2 regions of the Rhizobium sp. WCS2018Hpa-16 genome follow, and region 1 is predicted to be linked to the other one. Evidence: predicted binding sites of a transcription regulator. Region 1 holds the regulator's gene; the other holds the start of a gene.
The links. The regulator PhoB, encoded in region 1, activates phosphate uptake and scavenging genes when phosphate is short. The targets are predictions, from matches to a motif close to TGTCATNNANCTGTCAT.
Positions count from the first base shown of each region.

Region 2: the regulator PhoB is predicted to act here: its motif matches at 2,514-2,530, upstream of RQI55_RS15000 (DUF2794 domain-containing protein).

Region 1 is NZ_JAVTIX010000002.1:358,489-366,471, reverse strand. Features, by position in the region: gene RQI55_RS07925 (DUF6481 family protein) at 1-199, opposite strand, end outside; gene RQI55_RS07920 (hypothetical protein) at 237-458, opposite strand; gene RQI55_RS07915 (cold-shock protein) at 684-893, opposite strand; gene phoB (phosphate regulon transcriptional regulator PhoB) at 1,256-1,939, opposite strand; gene phoU (phosphate signaling complex protein PhoU) at 1,971-2,687, opposite strand; gene pstB (phosphate ABC transporter ATP-binding protein PstB) at 2,780-3,595, opposite strand; gene pstA (phosphate ABC transporter permease PstA) at 3,610-4,932, opposite strand; gene pstC (phosphate ABC transporter permease subunit PstC) at 4,929-6,413, opposite strand; gene RQI55_RS07885 (substrate-binding domain-containing protein) at 6,685-7,719, opposite strand; gene phoR (phosphate regulon sensor histidine kinase PhoR) at 7,932-7,983, opposite strand, start outside.
Region 2 is NZ_JAVTIX010000004.1:207,893-215,875, reverse strand. Features, by position in the region: gene acnA (aconitate hydratase AcnA) at 1-1,298, shown strand, start outside; gene RQI55_RS15005 (thioredoxin family protein) at 1,547-2,266, shown strand; gene RQI55_RS15000 (DUF2794 domain-containing protein) at 2,554-2,946, shown strand; gene RQI55_RS14995 (Bax inhibitor-1/YccA family protein) at 3,016-3,798, opposite strand; gene RQI55_RS14990 (ABC transporter permease) at 4,036-6,594, opposite strand; gene RQI55_RS14985 (ABC transporter ATP-binding protein) at 6,591-7,301, opposite strand; gene RQI55_RS14980 (arylesterase) at 7,387-7,983, shown strand, end outside.

The DNA of each region.
Region 1 (7,983 bases):
GCTTCTGCTGGTCACGCTCGGCCTGGCGGGCTCTGCGGGCTTCGGCAACGGCAATCTGCTCGGCCTGCTTGGCTTCGAGCGTGGGAGCCGCGGCTTCCTTGGCTTCGCGATAGGCCTTCAAAAGAGCGGCCTTTGCCTCGGCAGCAGCGCCGCGACGTTCGGAAACTTCGTTATTCTTGATATTTCGAGTGTTTCTCAAATCTCTATTCCAGTTGATGCGTCATACCGATCAGGGATCAGGTTTTTTTGGCGCGTTTGGTTGGGATAACTGCGGGCTTCAAGCTGTCTTCCAGTTCTTTCGCAAGACGCGCTTCCCGCAGCCTGAGGGTCTTTTCATCACGGGCGCTCGCAATCGAGTTCAACTCATCGACCGCTTTGCCGCGGGCAAAGAACTGCGATTGCGTCGCTCCGAAAGCAATTTCGGCCTGCTTGCGGGATTTGCTGTGAGCGTCTGACATGGAATTTTCTCCTATCGCATCGCACTGAAAACCGGAATCGATTTATGGATAGAGCGATACGCATTCACGGCTTGAAGCGTATTCTTGCATCTAAGAATGCAATACGTCCAAGCATGTGGCCGACTTGCGGCATAAAAAAAGGCCAGGCAACATGCCTGACCTCGGTGGTCTCAAACTTTCGACAATGCCAGTACATCCGTGGTCAAAGGAAAGTCGATACCCGTATTAAGCAGCCTGGAGATTGCAGGCAGACATCTTGCCGGACTTGTTGTCCCGCTCGAGATCGTAGGAAAGCTTCTGGCCTTCTACGATTTCGCGCATGCCTGCACGCTCAACAGCGGAAATGTGCACGAATGCATCGGCGCCGCCGTTGTCTGGCTGAATGAAGCCGAAGCCCTTGGTGGAGTTAAACCATTTTACTGTGCCTGTGGTCATAATGAACCCTTTCAAAGCATAAGTTATAAGTCACAGAACGTGAGTCCTGTATGCGGTGTAGCGATTTTTTTGAAAGGAAGGGTTAGTTCAAAGCGCGGTGCTAATCGCGCGGTAACCAAAGCTCAGCAAGCAAAAGATCGATGACCAATACATAGAGCCTTCTGGCCACTGAGTCAAACTTTAAATTACAGAAACATAAAATCAACACTCAGAAGCTGTGCAGGTCACTCCGGTTACTGGCGGCATCTAGCGGCGCTAACGCATTGATATCCATTATGCCAAATGCAAAACACCGCCCCTTGTGGGAGCGGTGCATGAGATTTTGAGACCATACGGGAGACGTTTCAGCCCCGGTGCGTTGGTCAGGCTTCCATGGAGTATCCGGCGCCGCGCACGGTACGGATCACATCCTGCATGCTGGAGAAGTTGAGTGCCTTGCGCAGGCGCCCGACATGGACGTCCACCGTTCGCTCATCCACATAGATATCGTGACCCCAGACACCATCGAGAAGCTGGGAGCGCGAAAAGACGCGACCGGGAGACACCATCAGGAATTCGAGAAGGCGAAACTCGGTTGGTCCGAGCCGCACTTCGCGGGCCTTGCGGTGAACGCGATGCGTTTCGCGATCCAGCTCGATATCACCGCATTTCAGCACGGAGGACAGAACCTCCGGCCGGGCGCGGCGCAACATGGCCTTGACCCGCGCCATCAGCTCAGGCGTTGAAAACGGCTTGACGACGTAGTCATCCGCACCTGTGGCCAGACCACGCACGCGCTCGCTTTCTTCGCCGCGTGCCGTCAACATGATGATCGGCAGCCGCTCGGTTTCCGGGCGCATTCTCAGACGACGGCAAAGCTCGATGCCGGAGACGCCAGGAAGCATCCAGTCGAGGATCAACAGATCCGGCGTGCGTTCCTGCAAGCGGATTTCCGCTTCGTCACCACGCGGAATGGTATCCACGTCGTAACCTTCGGATTCCAGATTGTAGCGAAGCAGAACGCTCAAGGCTTCTTCATCTTCGACAACTGCGATTTTGGGCACCATGGCTAGAGACTCCGCCAGTCGTTTAGAGAATTCACTCGGTTACGGCACCGAGCGTGTTGGAACTATCGTCCTTCGGGCGTTCGCCTTCAGGCTGGCTGCCAGTGGCCATGTAGTAGATGGTTTCCGCGATGTTGGTCGCGTGGTCGCCAATGCGCTCGATGTTCTTGGCGCAGAACAGAAGATGCGTGCAGGTGGTGATGTTGCGCGGATCTTCCATCATGTAGGTCAGCAATTCGCGGAACAGCGATGTGTACATCGCGTCGATTTCCTCGTCGCGTTCGCGGATGGCCTGCGCCTTTTCAACCGAACGGGTCGAATAGACATCCAGAACTTCCTTGAGCTGCACCAGAGCAAGCTCGGAGAGATGCTCGATGCCGCGGGCCAGCTTGCGCGGAACGCCTGTGCCGGCAACAGCGAGAACGCGCTTGGCTGTGTTCTTGCCAAGGTCGCCAACGCGCTCCAGATCAGCGGCGATGCGCAGCGTGCCGATAACTTCTCGAAGGTCGGCAGCCATGGGCTGGCGCTTGGCAATGGTCACGATAGCCTTGTCGCCGATTTCGCGCTCGGCGTGATCGAGAATGGTGTCGTCAGAGATGACCTTCTGCGCCAGGGCCGAGTCCGAATTGACCAGCGCACGCACAGCATCGGCGCACATCTGTTCGGCAAGACCACCCATTTCGGCGATCCGGCGGGTGAGGAACTTCAGCTCGTCATCATAGGCGGACATGATATGGTTTGGTGTCGGCATGTTCGAATTCTCCAGTTAGATGACGCCACCCGCCAAGCGCTCGAAGGCTCAGGCGGGGTGGCGTGGATGCTATGACACGACAGAGGGCAGGATCAGCCGAAGCGGCCCATGATGTAGTCCTGTGTGCGCTGGTCATCCGGGTTGGTGAACATCTTGTCGGTATCGTTTTCCTCAACCAGATGGCCGAGGTGGAACATAGCCGTGCGCTGAGACACGCGCGCCGCCTGCTGCATCGAGTGCGTCACGATGACGATCGTGAAGTTGCTGCGCAGCTCGTGGATCAGCTCCTCGACCTTTGCCGTTGCGATGGGGTCGAGCGCCGAGCAGGGCTCGTCCATCAGAATGACTTCAGGCGAGACGGCGATGGCGCGGGCAATGCACAGACGCTGCTGCTGACCGCCGGACAGGCCGGTACCGGATTCGTGCAGACGATCCTTGGCTTCGTTCCACAGGCCGGCCTTCTGCAGGCTGGCCTCTACGATCTGGTCCATATCAGCCTTGCTGCGGGCAAGACCGTGAATGCGTGGACCATAGGCGATGTTTTCATAGATGGTCTTCGGGAACGGGTTCGGCTTCTGGAACACCATGCCGACACGCGCGCGCAACTCGACCACGTCGATCGCTGGATCGTAGACATCGTCCTCATCGAGCGTGATCTTGCCGGTGACGCGGCAACCGTCGATGGTGTCGTTCATGCGGTTCAAGGTCCGCAAGAAAGTGGACTTGCCGCAACCGGATGGGCCGATCAAAGCTGTCACCGTATTTTCGCGAACGTTGAGGTTCACATCGTACAAAGCGCGTTTCTCGCCGTAATAGACAGAAACGTCCTTGCCGATCATCTTGTACGAAACTTCATTCATTTTCTTGTCCAGCGCCTTTTCAACTGCTGCTTCCGACAACATGTTCATAACATTCAACTCCTCTACCAGCGCCGTTCAAAGCGCCGACGCAACAGGATTGCGCCAACATTCATGACGATGAGGAACATCAGCAGGATGATGATAGCGCCGGATGTTCTTTCAACAAAGGCACGTTCTGCTTCGTTCGCCCACATGTAAATCTGCACCGGCAGGGCCGTGGATGGGTCCATGGGTGTTGTCGGATAGTTCGTAACGAAGGCAACCATGCCGATCAGCAGCAATGGTGCGGTTTCACCAAGAGCATGCGCCAGGCCGATGATGGTGCCGGTCAAAATACCGGGCATGGCCAGCGGCAGAACATGGTGGAAAATCGTCTGCATCTTGGATGCGCCGAGGCCAAGAGCCGCAGCACGGATGGAGGGCGGTACAGCCTTCAGCGCCGCACGGGTGGCGATGATGATGGTTGGCAGCGTCATCAGGGTCAACACCAGACCGCCAACCAGAGAGGCCGAGCGCGGGAAGCCCATGAAGTTGATGAAGACCGACAGACCAAGCAGACCGTAAACAATGGACGGAACAGCCGCCAGGTTGTTGATATTGACCTCGATGAGATCCGTCAGGCGGTTCTTGGGCGCAAACTCTTCCAGATAGATGGAGGCTGCGACACCGATGGGCAGAGACAGGACCAGCACGATCAGCATCATATAGAACGAGCCGATGAGAGCCACGCCAACGCCCGAGGCTTCCGGACGGCTGGATGCGCCGTTGAAGAAGATGCCGGTGTTGAACTGCTTGGCAATCTGGCCGGCATCGGACAATTGCTTGACCCATGCGAGTTGCTGATCGGATATGCGGCGGTTCTCTTCATTCACGCTCAGATCGACCTGGCCCTTGAAGGCGCTGTCGAGATCGCCCGATGCCAGAAGGGAAACCGTGCGTGTGGTGCCGATGATAGCAGGATCGGCAACGACGACATCACGAAGCTGAACGCGGATACCGTCCGAAATCATCGCGGACACACCGCGCAGAGCCGTGCGGTCATCCAGCGAGACGCCGAGTGCCTTGGCCACCGCATTGCGGGCGATGAGAGGATAGTTGGCCGTAACGAGCTTGGCCGGGTTCTGGGCACGCACATTGTCAGGATCGATGATCTTTTCAGAAAACTCGACCGGGACCGTGATCATGGTCTGCTGGAACGCTGTGTAGCCTTTGCCCACGACGGACCAGAGCAGAAGAAACAGGAACAGCAGGCCGAAGGTAATGGCTGCGAGACCGTAGGTGCGGAAGCGGCGCTCGGAGGCGTAGCGGCGTTTGATGCCGATATCGCGCCGGACCTTCTTCGTTGCGGCTGGGGCAATGGTGCCCGGAGTAACGACGTCGGTCATTCGTACTGCTCCCGGTATTTGCGCACAATATAGAGCGCGTAGATATTGAGGCAAAGCGTGATGGCAAAGAGGGTGATGCCAAGCGCGAAGGCAACCAGTGTCTGTGGCGAGGTGAACTCAAGGTCACCCGTCAACTGGCTGACGATCTTGACGGTGACGGTGGTCATCGGCTCGAACGGGTTGAGTTGCAGGCGTGCTGCCACACCTGCAGCCAGCACCACAATCATGGTTTCACCGATGGCGCGCGAGGCCGTCATCAGGATCGCGCCGACGATGCCTGGAAGGGCTGCCGGAAGGATGACCTTCTTGACGGTTTCAGAGCGGGTGGCACCCAGACCGAGTGAACCGTCACGCATGGTGCGTGGAACGGCGGTGATGATGTCATCCGACAGCGACGAAACGTAAGGGATCAACATGATGCCCATGACGAAGCCGGCGGTGATGACGCTCTGCGCCTGGATGAAGTTCGTGTAGTCGCCAGTCGCCAGTCCGTTGATCTGCGAGGAAATATCGCGCAGGAACGGGCCAACGGTGGTCAGGGCGAAGAAGCCGTAGACGATGGTCGGGATACCCGCCAGCACTTCCAGCAGCGGCTTTGCAACCGAGCGGAAACGAGGGCTGGCATATTCGGCCATGTAGATGGCGGAAAACAGACCGACCGGAACGGCAACCAGCATGGCGACGAAGCCAATATAGAGCGTGCCTGCCAGAAGCGGGATGAGGCCGAACTGACCTGCGCTATCGGTGGAACCGGCAGCGGCAAAACGTGGGTCCCAAACCGTTCCGAAGAAGAACTGATGGGCGGGCACCATGTTGAAGAACTGAATGGCTTCCGTCAGCATCGACAGAACAATGCCGATGGTGGTGAGAATGGCGATGGACGATGCCAGCACCAGAGCCGCAAGGATGACCTTTTCGACATTGTTGCGCGCCCTGAAGCGTGGCGCAATGCCGCGCATGGCATAAAGCGCACCACCGATGGCCGCGACGAGAACGACCAGAACCATTCCGACCTGGCTTGTGGCGGACATGGTGTTCAGCGTTTCAGCAGCTTCGACCATGTAGGGCTGCGGGTCTCCGGCAATGGCGACGCCCTTGGAGCCCAGCAACGGCCGCAATGTGGCCGGATCAGCCTTGGCAGCAGCAAACTCTTCCGGTGTCAGACGCTCAAGGCCACGCGCAATCGAGCCGACCATGCCGTAATTGAGGCTCTGCTGAGCCTCAGATTGCGCCTGAATATCCTCTGGAAACGAGGCGCGCACCGCAGAAGTGATGACCAGAGGGCTGACAATCAGCCAAAGCGCCAGAATGAAAGCCGCAGGAAGAACGGCCCAGACGAGAACATAAGAGCCGTGATAACCCGGCCGGGAATGCATTTTTGTGGTGCTTGCGCCCACCATTGCGACTGCGCGACGTGTGCCAAGCAAATAGCTGGCTATGCCGATCAGCGCCAATATCAGTAAAAGAATGGATGTGTTCATGGAGACTTTCCTCGGCGCATCAGAAAAAGGGATGCGGTATCAGGCAGCTTTGTTATTTGCACATCGGATCGTCCGAAGACCGGGCTGACCTTTCAGTCATCGGGCTTCGCGACAGGCGGCGTAGTCCCCTGCTCGGCTTCGGCTTCCAGATTGATAGATCCTATTCATCGGGTCGTATGAACATCCGGTAAATAGGACCTGTCAGCCCATGAGCGCCTTGGCAGACAGATAGATGGAAGGCGCGGCATCACTGCCGCGCCTCCCGTCCGGATTACATGACCTTACCGGTTTCGAACTGGGCGCGGATTTCCTTGCGCTCTGCTTCAGGAGCAGCAACCAGGCCGTAGTTGGACAGCGGAGAGTCTGGGCCGATCATCTCGTCGGAAACGAAGAACTCAACATATTCCTTCAGGCCAGGAATAACGCCGAGATGCGCCTTCTTGACGTAGAAGAACAGCGGGCGAGACACAGGGTACTTGCCGCTTGCAACGGTTTCCGTGGAAGGAACAACGCCGCTGACGGTTGCAACCTTCAGCTTGTCCATGTTGTTTTCGTAGAATGCGAGGCCGAATACGCCGAGGCCGGTCTTGTTGGCAGCAATGCGTGCCAGCGTTTCCGTGTAGTCGCCGTCGATATCGACAGCAGCGCCGTCTTTACGAACTGCAACGCACTTGGAAGCAGCTTGCTTGGCGTCTGCAACGAGACCCTTGATCGCGTCGGTCGCACCAGCTTCCTTGCAGCCATCAGCCATGATCTTCTCTTCGAAGACTTCGCGTGTGCCGTGCTTGGAACCAGGAATGTAAGCAGCGATCGCTACGTCTGGGAGCTCCTTGTTAACTTCCGACCACTTCTTGTAAGGGTTGGCAACGAGCTTGCCGTCTTTTACGATTTCAGCAGCCAGACCAAGGTACAGGTCCTTTGGCTCAAGCTTGACGTCCTTGTTGGACTTGTCCATCGCAAAGACGATGCCGTCATAACCGATCTTGACTTCCTGAACGTCGGTGACGCCAGCTGCCTTGCACGCTGCAAGTTCGTCAGCCTTGATCTTGCGCGAAGCGTTTGCAACGTCGATGGTGCCTTCACCAACGCCAGAGCAGAATGCCTTCAGACCACCGCCTGTGCCGCCGGACTCAACAACTGGAGCCTTGAAATCAGGGAATGTTTCAGCGAAAGATTCAGCAACGATCTTTGCGTAAGGCAGAACGGTGGACGAACCGGCTACCTGGATCTGGTCGCGAGCAGCGGCAGCGCCTGCAAAGGCAACCGAAGCTACCAGGGCTGCTGCGGACAATTTTACGATATTCATGTGACTCTCCCGTAGGGTGCCCGCGGTGGGCTTTTGTGAACGCTGCCGGCAGAGTTTTACCCTATCACCCAAACTGGGCTACCCCGGCGGCTTCTTCATAACCAGTCTTGCCTCACCCTTTTATGTCATTTCGGTGAAGTATTTGTGACAATCTAGTTGATTGATTTTAAATGGATTTTTTGATTTCCTACGGGACGGGGAAATCCTTTATGTCAAAATCTGACGGTGAAGTCCGTTCCCACTTCCATTTCCGAGCGGATAATG
Region 2 (7,983 bases), on a different contig from region 1:
GGGTAAAGACATCTCTGGCACCTGGTTCCCAGGTTGTTGGTGAATATCTCGAGAAGTCCGGTCTTCAGAAGGATCTGGATGCGATCGGCTTCAACCTTGTTGGTTTTGGCTGCACGACCTGCATCGGTAACTCCGGCCCGCTGCCAGCACCGATTTCCAAGACCATCAATGACAAGGGTCTGATCACCGCTGGCGTTCTCTCCGGCAACCGTAACTTCGAAGGCCGCATCTCGCCAGACGTTCAGGCGAACTACCTTGCCTCCCCCCCGCTGGTTGTTGCTTACGCGCTGGCCGGTACGGTCCAGAAGGATCTGACCACAGAGCCGCTCGGTATTGGTTCCGACGGAGAGCCTGTATTCCTCAAGGATATCTGGCCGACATCTGCCGAAATCCAGGAATTCATCCTGAAATACGTGACGCGTGAACTCTACGAGTCCAAATATGCTGACGTGTTCAAGGGTGATGAAAACTGGCAGGCCGTTCAGGTTCCTCCGGGCCAGACCTATGCCTGGGACGACAAGTCGACCTACGTTCAGAACCCGCCTTACTTCGTGGGCATGGGCAAGACCGGCACAGGCTTGAAGAACATCAAGGGCGCGCGCGTTCTCGGTCTCTTCGGCGACAAGATCACCACCGACCACATTTCCCCGGCCGGTTCGATCAAGGCTGCTTCGCCTGCCGGTGCATACCTCACCGACAATGGCGTGGGCGTTGCCGACTTCAACCAGTACGGCACACGCCGTGGCAACCATGAAGTGATGATGCGCGGCACGTTTGCCAACATCCGTATTCGCAACCACATGCTTGGGCCAAACGGCAAGGAAGGTGGCTACACCATCCACTATCCGTCCAAGGAAGAGATGTCGATTTACGATGCAGCCATGCAGTACAAGGCTGAAGGCACGCCGCTCGTCATCTTTGCAGGCGTTGAATACGGTAACGGTTCTTCCCGTGACTGGGCTGCGAAGGGTACCAACCTGCTCGGCGTTAAGGCCGTGATTGCGCAGTCGTTCGAGCGTATTCACCGCTCCAACCTCGTCGGCATGGGCGTCGTTCCCTTCGTCTTCGAAGAAGGCACGACATGGGCAAGCCTCAACCTCAAGGGCGATGAAACCGTTGAGATCGATGGTCTCGAAGGCGACATCAAACCGCGCGAGAAGAAGATCGCCAAGATCACCTACAGCGATGGTACAGTGAAGGAAGTTCCGCTTCTTTGCCGCATCGATACGCTGGATGAAGTGATCTACATGAACAATGGCGGCATTCTGCAGACGGTTCTTCGCGACCTGGCTGCATAATTATTGCCACATCATGAAAAAAGCGCCGGGAGAAATCCCGGCGTTTTGCGTATTATGATGGGGTATTCTGGTGAAGCTTGCTTCGTGATCGGCACTCACCCCATCGTTACTTTCTATTGAAGGGCCACTCGCGTTATTTTCGCCGGGCGTCCCGACAGGAATTGATAGCATCAATGGTCTGGAGACACGTCCAGACAAGGGTTCTTGCAATGTCGCTGAAATACGGGCCTGTCAGAGTTGGTCTTACGATGTGCGCCTTCGCAGCGATTGCACCGGTGCCCGCAATGGCGCAGCAGCAGGAGCAGTTGAAGGGCGTTGTCGAGCTGTTCACCTCGCAAGGCTGCGCATCCTGCCCACCGGCAGATGAGGCGCTGCGCAAACTCATCCAGAAGGGCGATGTGGTCGGCCTGTCCTATCATGTCGATTACTGGAACTATCTGGGCTGGGCCGATTCGCTGGCATCCAAGGAAAATACAGAGCGGCAATATGGCTATGCCCGTGCTCTGGGTCGCAACAATGTCTATACGCCACAGGCTGTCATCAATGGTCGCGACCACGTCAAGGGCGCGGACATGAAGGCAATCGATACGCGGCTGGATGCATTCAAAAAGGCCGGAGAAGGCCTCAGCGTGCCCGTCAAGGCGCGCCGGGTGGATGATGAGATTGCGATCGAGATTGGTCCGGGCCAGGGCAAGGCCGACGTCGTCGTGGCCTATTTCAACCGCGAGCAGGTCGTTGACGTGCAAAAGGGCGACAATCAGGGCAAGACCATATCCTACTGGCACAGTGTCTATGACGTGCAGACGGTGGGCATGTGGGATGGAACGTCCATGACGGTCAAACTGCCCTCAAGCATCATGAGCAAGGCAAAGGACGGCGGCTGCGCCGTGCTTTTGCAGACGAGCGATGCAAGCGGGAATCCCGCAGCGATCATCGGGGCCAGTGTTCTCATGACGTCGGGGAAATAGGTATCCGCTTAAAAGCGGGAAGATCCGATCCGGGCATTGGGGGCTGGGGGTAAAGGGTCAATGCACCGGACCGGGTCATGTTGGTGCCGAGGCATCAATTGACATTAGTCATATCCCACTCAAATCGGGCCATGATTTGACGGAAATAGGGCAATTTAAGATGTTCATCATGCCCTAATTATTACCGGCGCGCGTATCTTTCCCACCGCCATGCAAGGCTTGCATTTCCGCTTTCACGGGGTCAGACTGTCGTGAAATTGTCATTTGCTGTTGAGCGAGGTTGCCCAATGACAGATCAGCCGGATTTGGAGCGTAAAGGCCTGTCTCACAGAGATGGCGCATCCGTGGTCGATATCAGAGAGTACAGGCAGAGCAAGGATGTCTTGCCCATTACATTCCACCGACGTGAACTGGATGCGATATTGCGCATCTATGGGCGGATGGTCGGCGAGGGGGAATGGCGGGACTATGCCATTGACCATTTGAAAGACAAGGCGGTCTTTTCCGTCTTCAAGCGCTCCGGCGAGATGCCGCTTTTCCGAATTGAGAAGAATCCCAAGCTCGCCTCTAAGCAGGGTGCCTATAGCGTCGTGAATGTGGATGGACGTATCTTGAAGCGCGGCCATGAACTGCCGCAGGTGCTGAAAGTCTTCGACAAGGTCTTGAAGCTCATCGAGTGATTGTAGGGTTTGTGCATCCCACAAAAAAAGGCGGCCCAGAGGCCGCCTTTTCTATGTGTTCAACCAGACTTACTTGTCGCGATTTCCGAGGAACTGCAACAGGAACATGAACAGGTTGATGAAGTCGAGGTAGAGGGTCAGGGCGCCCATGATGGCCTTGCGGCCAGCCGTGGCGACATCATCACCGTCAAAGTACATTTCCTTGATCTTCTGCGTGTCGTAGGCGGTCAGGCCTGCGAAGATCAGCACGCCGATGGCGGAGATTGCAAAGCCCATGGCAGACGACTGCAGGAAGATGTTGACGATGGACGCGATGATCAAGCCAAACAGACCCATGATCAGGAACGAGCCCATGCCGGACAGGTCTTTCTTCGTGGTGTAGCCATAGAGCGACAGCGCGCCGAATGAAGCAGCCGTGATGAAGAACGTCTGGACGATGCTCTGGCCGGTATAGACCAGGAAGATCGACGACAGGGAAAGACCCATCAGCGCTGCGTAGCCCCAGAAGGTTGCCTGTGCGGCAGGAACGCTCATCTTCTGAATGCGGAAGCTCAGGAAGAACACGAGACCCAGCGGAGCCAGCATGACGACCCAGCGCAGAGGCGAGCCGTACAGGGCTGCACCAAGGCTGGTCAGCATCGTGCCGTTACCCATCGTGGCAACAGCTGCCGCAGGATCATTTGTGGTCGCCAGCATCGATGTGAAAAACGCTGCGAAACCTGTAATCGCAAGACCAACGGCCATCAGGTTATAAACCTTGACCATATAGGTGCGCAGACCTTCATCGATCATCGCGCCAGCCTGTGCATGGCCCTGGGCCATACGGTTCTGGTAGTTGTTGAAGTCAGACATTGTTACCTCTTTTGAGCTCCGAAATTGCTACGGTGTCGGCATATCGTCGCTTAGAGACCATATCCCAGGCGCCGCTGCGGAGCTACAGCAAGCCTAACAAAGAATATGAGGATATCGCCTCGCGGATACAAGAGCTTTCAGATCCGAAAAAACACCGTATGCGCGAAATGCGATAACGTTTTGGCGATCAGAAACCTGATTTACCCGTTAAAGTTATGTGGCGCGCAACTTTTCGGATCACTCCCCTGCCTGGCGAAGAACCGGTGCTGCTTTCTGGCCTAGTATGCGCCACGTTCCGATTAGCCCGATACCGACCGTCATGATGAGGGCGATGACGATGGTGGCGATCGCCACATCCGGCAGGAAGCTCGACGGAAGCTTCATAATGCGGGCGATGACGAACCATGCGGCGGCACCGCCAGCGGCAAGCGCGAAGATGGCCGTTGCCAATCCCAGGATCATATATTCATAGGAGAAGGCGCGGATCAGCATGGCGCGGGTTCCGCCCAGCGTTTTCAATATGACCGCATCATGGGTTCGTGCCCGGTTTCCGGCGGCCAGTGCGCCGGCTAGCACCAGAACCGATGCAATAAGCGCGACGGCAGCCGCCGCACGGATGGCGGTCGCCAACTGGCCGACCAGACGATTGACCACATCAAGCGCGTCCTTGACCCTTACACTGGTAATGGTCGGATAGGCATTGGTGATGGTGCGAAGGATTTCACCTTCCTGCGCGGGTGTTGCTGAGGGGTCTGCAAGTGTTGCCAGCCATGAGTGCGGTGCGCCCCGGAATGTGTTAGGTGAAAACACCATGACGAAGTTGAGAGACAGGGATTCCCACTGCACATCGCGCAGATTGGCGATTTTGGCCGTGATATTGCGACCAAGGACATTGACGGTGACAGTGTCGCCTACCTTGAGGCCAAGCTCGCCGGCCTCTTCCGCCGCGAAGGAAACAAGCGGTTCGCCGCTATAATCCTGTTCCCACCATTTTCCAGCAGTCAGCTTTGCGTTCTCAGGGAGATCGGCAGAGTAGGTAATGCCGCGATCACCCCTCAGCACCCAGCGGCCAGAAGCCGGCACTTCCATTTTCGTCACATCCTGACCGTTGAAGGCGAGGATACGCCCGCGCAGCATCGGCACCTCGGTCAAGAGACCGTCCGGTGCCTCGCGTTTGACGAGATCACGAAAACCATCACGATCGGCACTTTGAATATCGACGAAGAAGAAGTTCGGTGCACGTTCAGGCAGGCTGCCGGTCAGTTCGCGCCGCAGATTGCCGTCAATCAGTGTCAGGGTGACAAGAAGCGTCAGACCGAGACCGAGCGAGAGAACGACGGACGGTGTCAGCGCGCCGGGACGGTGAATATTGCCGATGGCAAGTCGCAGCGCGGCAGAGTGCACCCTCGGGCTTCGCTTGGCCAGCGCCTTGATGCCCCAGGCCACGAGCCGCAGCACAACGAAAGCAAACGCAACGGCACCCAGAAAGACCGACGCGATGAAACGCTCTTGCGAGGTGTAGATGGCAAGTCCGGCCAGCGCTGCCAGAAGCAGACCGGTGGCGAGAAGATAGGGCCATGTCGGTAGCTTGTTTTCGTCAAAGCCCTGTTCACGAAACAGCGCCGTCGCAGGCACTTCGCGGGCCTGACCCAGAGGCAGAATGGCAAAGGCAAGGGTGGTCAACAAACCGAACACGGCAGCCATAAACAGCGGACCGGGATAGATGGCGAGCTCATCCGGTACCGGCAACACGCCTTCCAGAAAACGCATGGCAATGAGCGGTGTGATGGCCCCCAGCACCAGACCGATGGCGATGCCGATAATGGCGATGAAGGCGATCTGGAAAAGATAGGTCATCGTCACGACGCTGGCAGGTGCGCCGAGGCACTTCAGCGCGGCGATGGTCGAGCGCTTGGAATCAAGGAAGGCGCGCACGGCATTGGCAACACCCACGCCGCCGACGATCAAGGCGGTGAGACCGACAAGTGTGAGAAACTGTGAGAAGCGATTGACGTTTTCCGTCAGAGACGGGGCGGCCCTGTCGCTGGTGCGGATCGACCAGCCAGCGCTGGGAAATTCCCGATTGGTATCGTCGGTAACAGTCGCGCGCTTTGATGGGTCGTTGAGGCGGATCTTGTAGGCATGCTCGACAAGGCTGCCGCTCTGGATCAGGCCGGAGGCGGTCAGCGCTTCGCGGCTGATGAGAAGGCGCGGGGCAAAGCCAAAGCCATCCGATAGCGCATCCGGCTCTGTGACGACAGTGCCTGATAGTTTCAGGCGAACATTGCCGACCAGCAGCTCATCGCCGAGCTTGATGCCTAGCCGTTCAAGGAGCAGGGGTGCTGCGACCGCGCCATAGATCTCGCCCTGTTTTGCTAGCAGCTGTGAAAGCGGGGCCGCCGGTTGGGCCTCGAATGTGCCGTAGAGCGGGTAGGCACCATCCACCGCCTTGACCTCTGTCAGGGTCTGCTGCGAACCATCGGCAAGCCGCGCCATCGAGCGAAGGCCGGTCGATACGGCGACCTCGCCCAGCCCATCGAGATAGGCGCGCTCCTGTTCAGAGGCTTCACGGTTGCGAAGCTCGAAGCGCACGTCGCCAGCCAGAATCGACTGGCCTTGCGTTGCAATCGAACTGGTGACGGCGCGTGAAACGGAGTTAACCGCTGCAATGGCGCCGGTGCCAAGCGCGATACAGGCGAGGAAAATGTAAAAGCCGCGCAGGCCCCCGCGAATTTCACGGCTGGCAAGCCTCAATGCGTTGCGGATATTGAACAGAGACGGAAGAGCACCCATCATTGTGAAACCGCCAGGCTGGCGACCGTGGCGGCGCTATCGCTTTCGATCTGACCAGAGCGAACCTTGATCTGGCGCGAGCAGCGGGCGGCAAGCGAAATGTCATGGGTAACGAGGATCATCGTCATGCCGCGCTCGGCCTGCTTGGAAAACAGGAGATCGGCAATCTGCCTGCCGGTGTCGGTGTCCAGATTGCCGGTCGGTTCGTCGGCAATCAGCACGGCGGGTGAGGGGGCGAGCGCGCGGGCAATGGCCACGCGCTGCTGTTCACCGCCCGAAAGCTGGCCGGGATAATGGTTCAGCCGCTCCCCAAGTCCCACGGCTGTCAGCTCTTTCTTTGCAATCTCGAAGGGGTTGGCGACATTTGCCAGTTCAAGCGGCACAGCCACATTCTCAAGCGCCGTCATATTGGCAATGAGGTGGAAGGACTGGAAAACGATGCCTATATTGCGACCGCGAAATTCGGCAAGAGCGTCTTCACCCAGCTTGTGCAGCTCGGTTCCCGCAATTGTGATCGCGCCGCTATCCAGACGCTCCAGCCCGGCCAGAACCATCAGAAGCGTCGATTTTCCAGAACCCGATGGCCCAACAATGCCAACGGCTTCGCCTTCATTGATGCTGAGATTGATGCTTTTGAGAACGTGAACGGAGGCGGCGGCGTTGCCGAGCGTGAGATCGGCCTTATCAAGATCAATGATGCTTTTCGTCACAATTCGCGTTCCTATATAAAGCTGAAGGCAATCCGGGAGAGCAGTCCGATTTTCGGGCAGTGCCAGACAAATTAGGAAGACCGCCATGGGTTTTAAAGCCGCTACCGCTCAATTCATCGTCATCAGCTGCGCTTTGTTGGCAGCCCCCTTCGCGCAGGCGCAGGACAAGCCGGTCCAATTGGTCGGTTTCGGGGACAGTCTGATGGCAGGGTATCAGCTACCGCCCACCGATAGCTACACCGCCCAGCTAGAGGCCGCGCTGAAAGCCAAGAACGTCAATGTTACGATTACCAATGCCGGTGTCTCGGGCGATACGACATCCGGCGGTTTGGCGCGTGCCGAATGGTCTGTTCCAGATGGTACCGACGGTGTGATTCTTGAGTTGGGGGCAAACGATGCGTTGCGGGGCGTATCCCCCGACGAGACCGAAAAAAATCTCGATGCGATCATCACCGGGCTTCAGAAGCGCAATATTCCTGTTCTGCTGATCGGCATTCTGGCGCCACCGAATATGGGCGGTGACTTTGGGAAGCGTTTCAACGAGATTTACCCCCGCCTCGCGAAGAAGCATAGTCTGCCACTCTATCCGTTCTTTCTGGACGGCGTCGTGATGGATCAGAGCCTTCAGCTGGAGGACAGAATGCATCCCAACACCAAAGGCATAGCCGTAATGGTCGAGAAA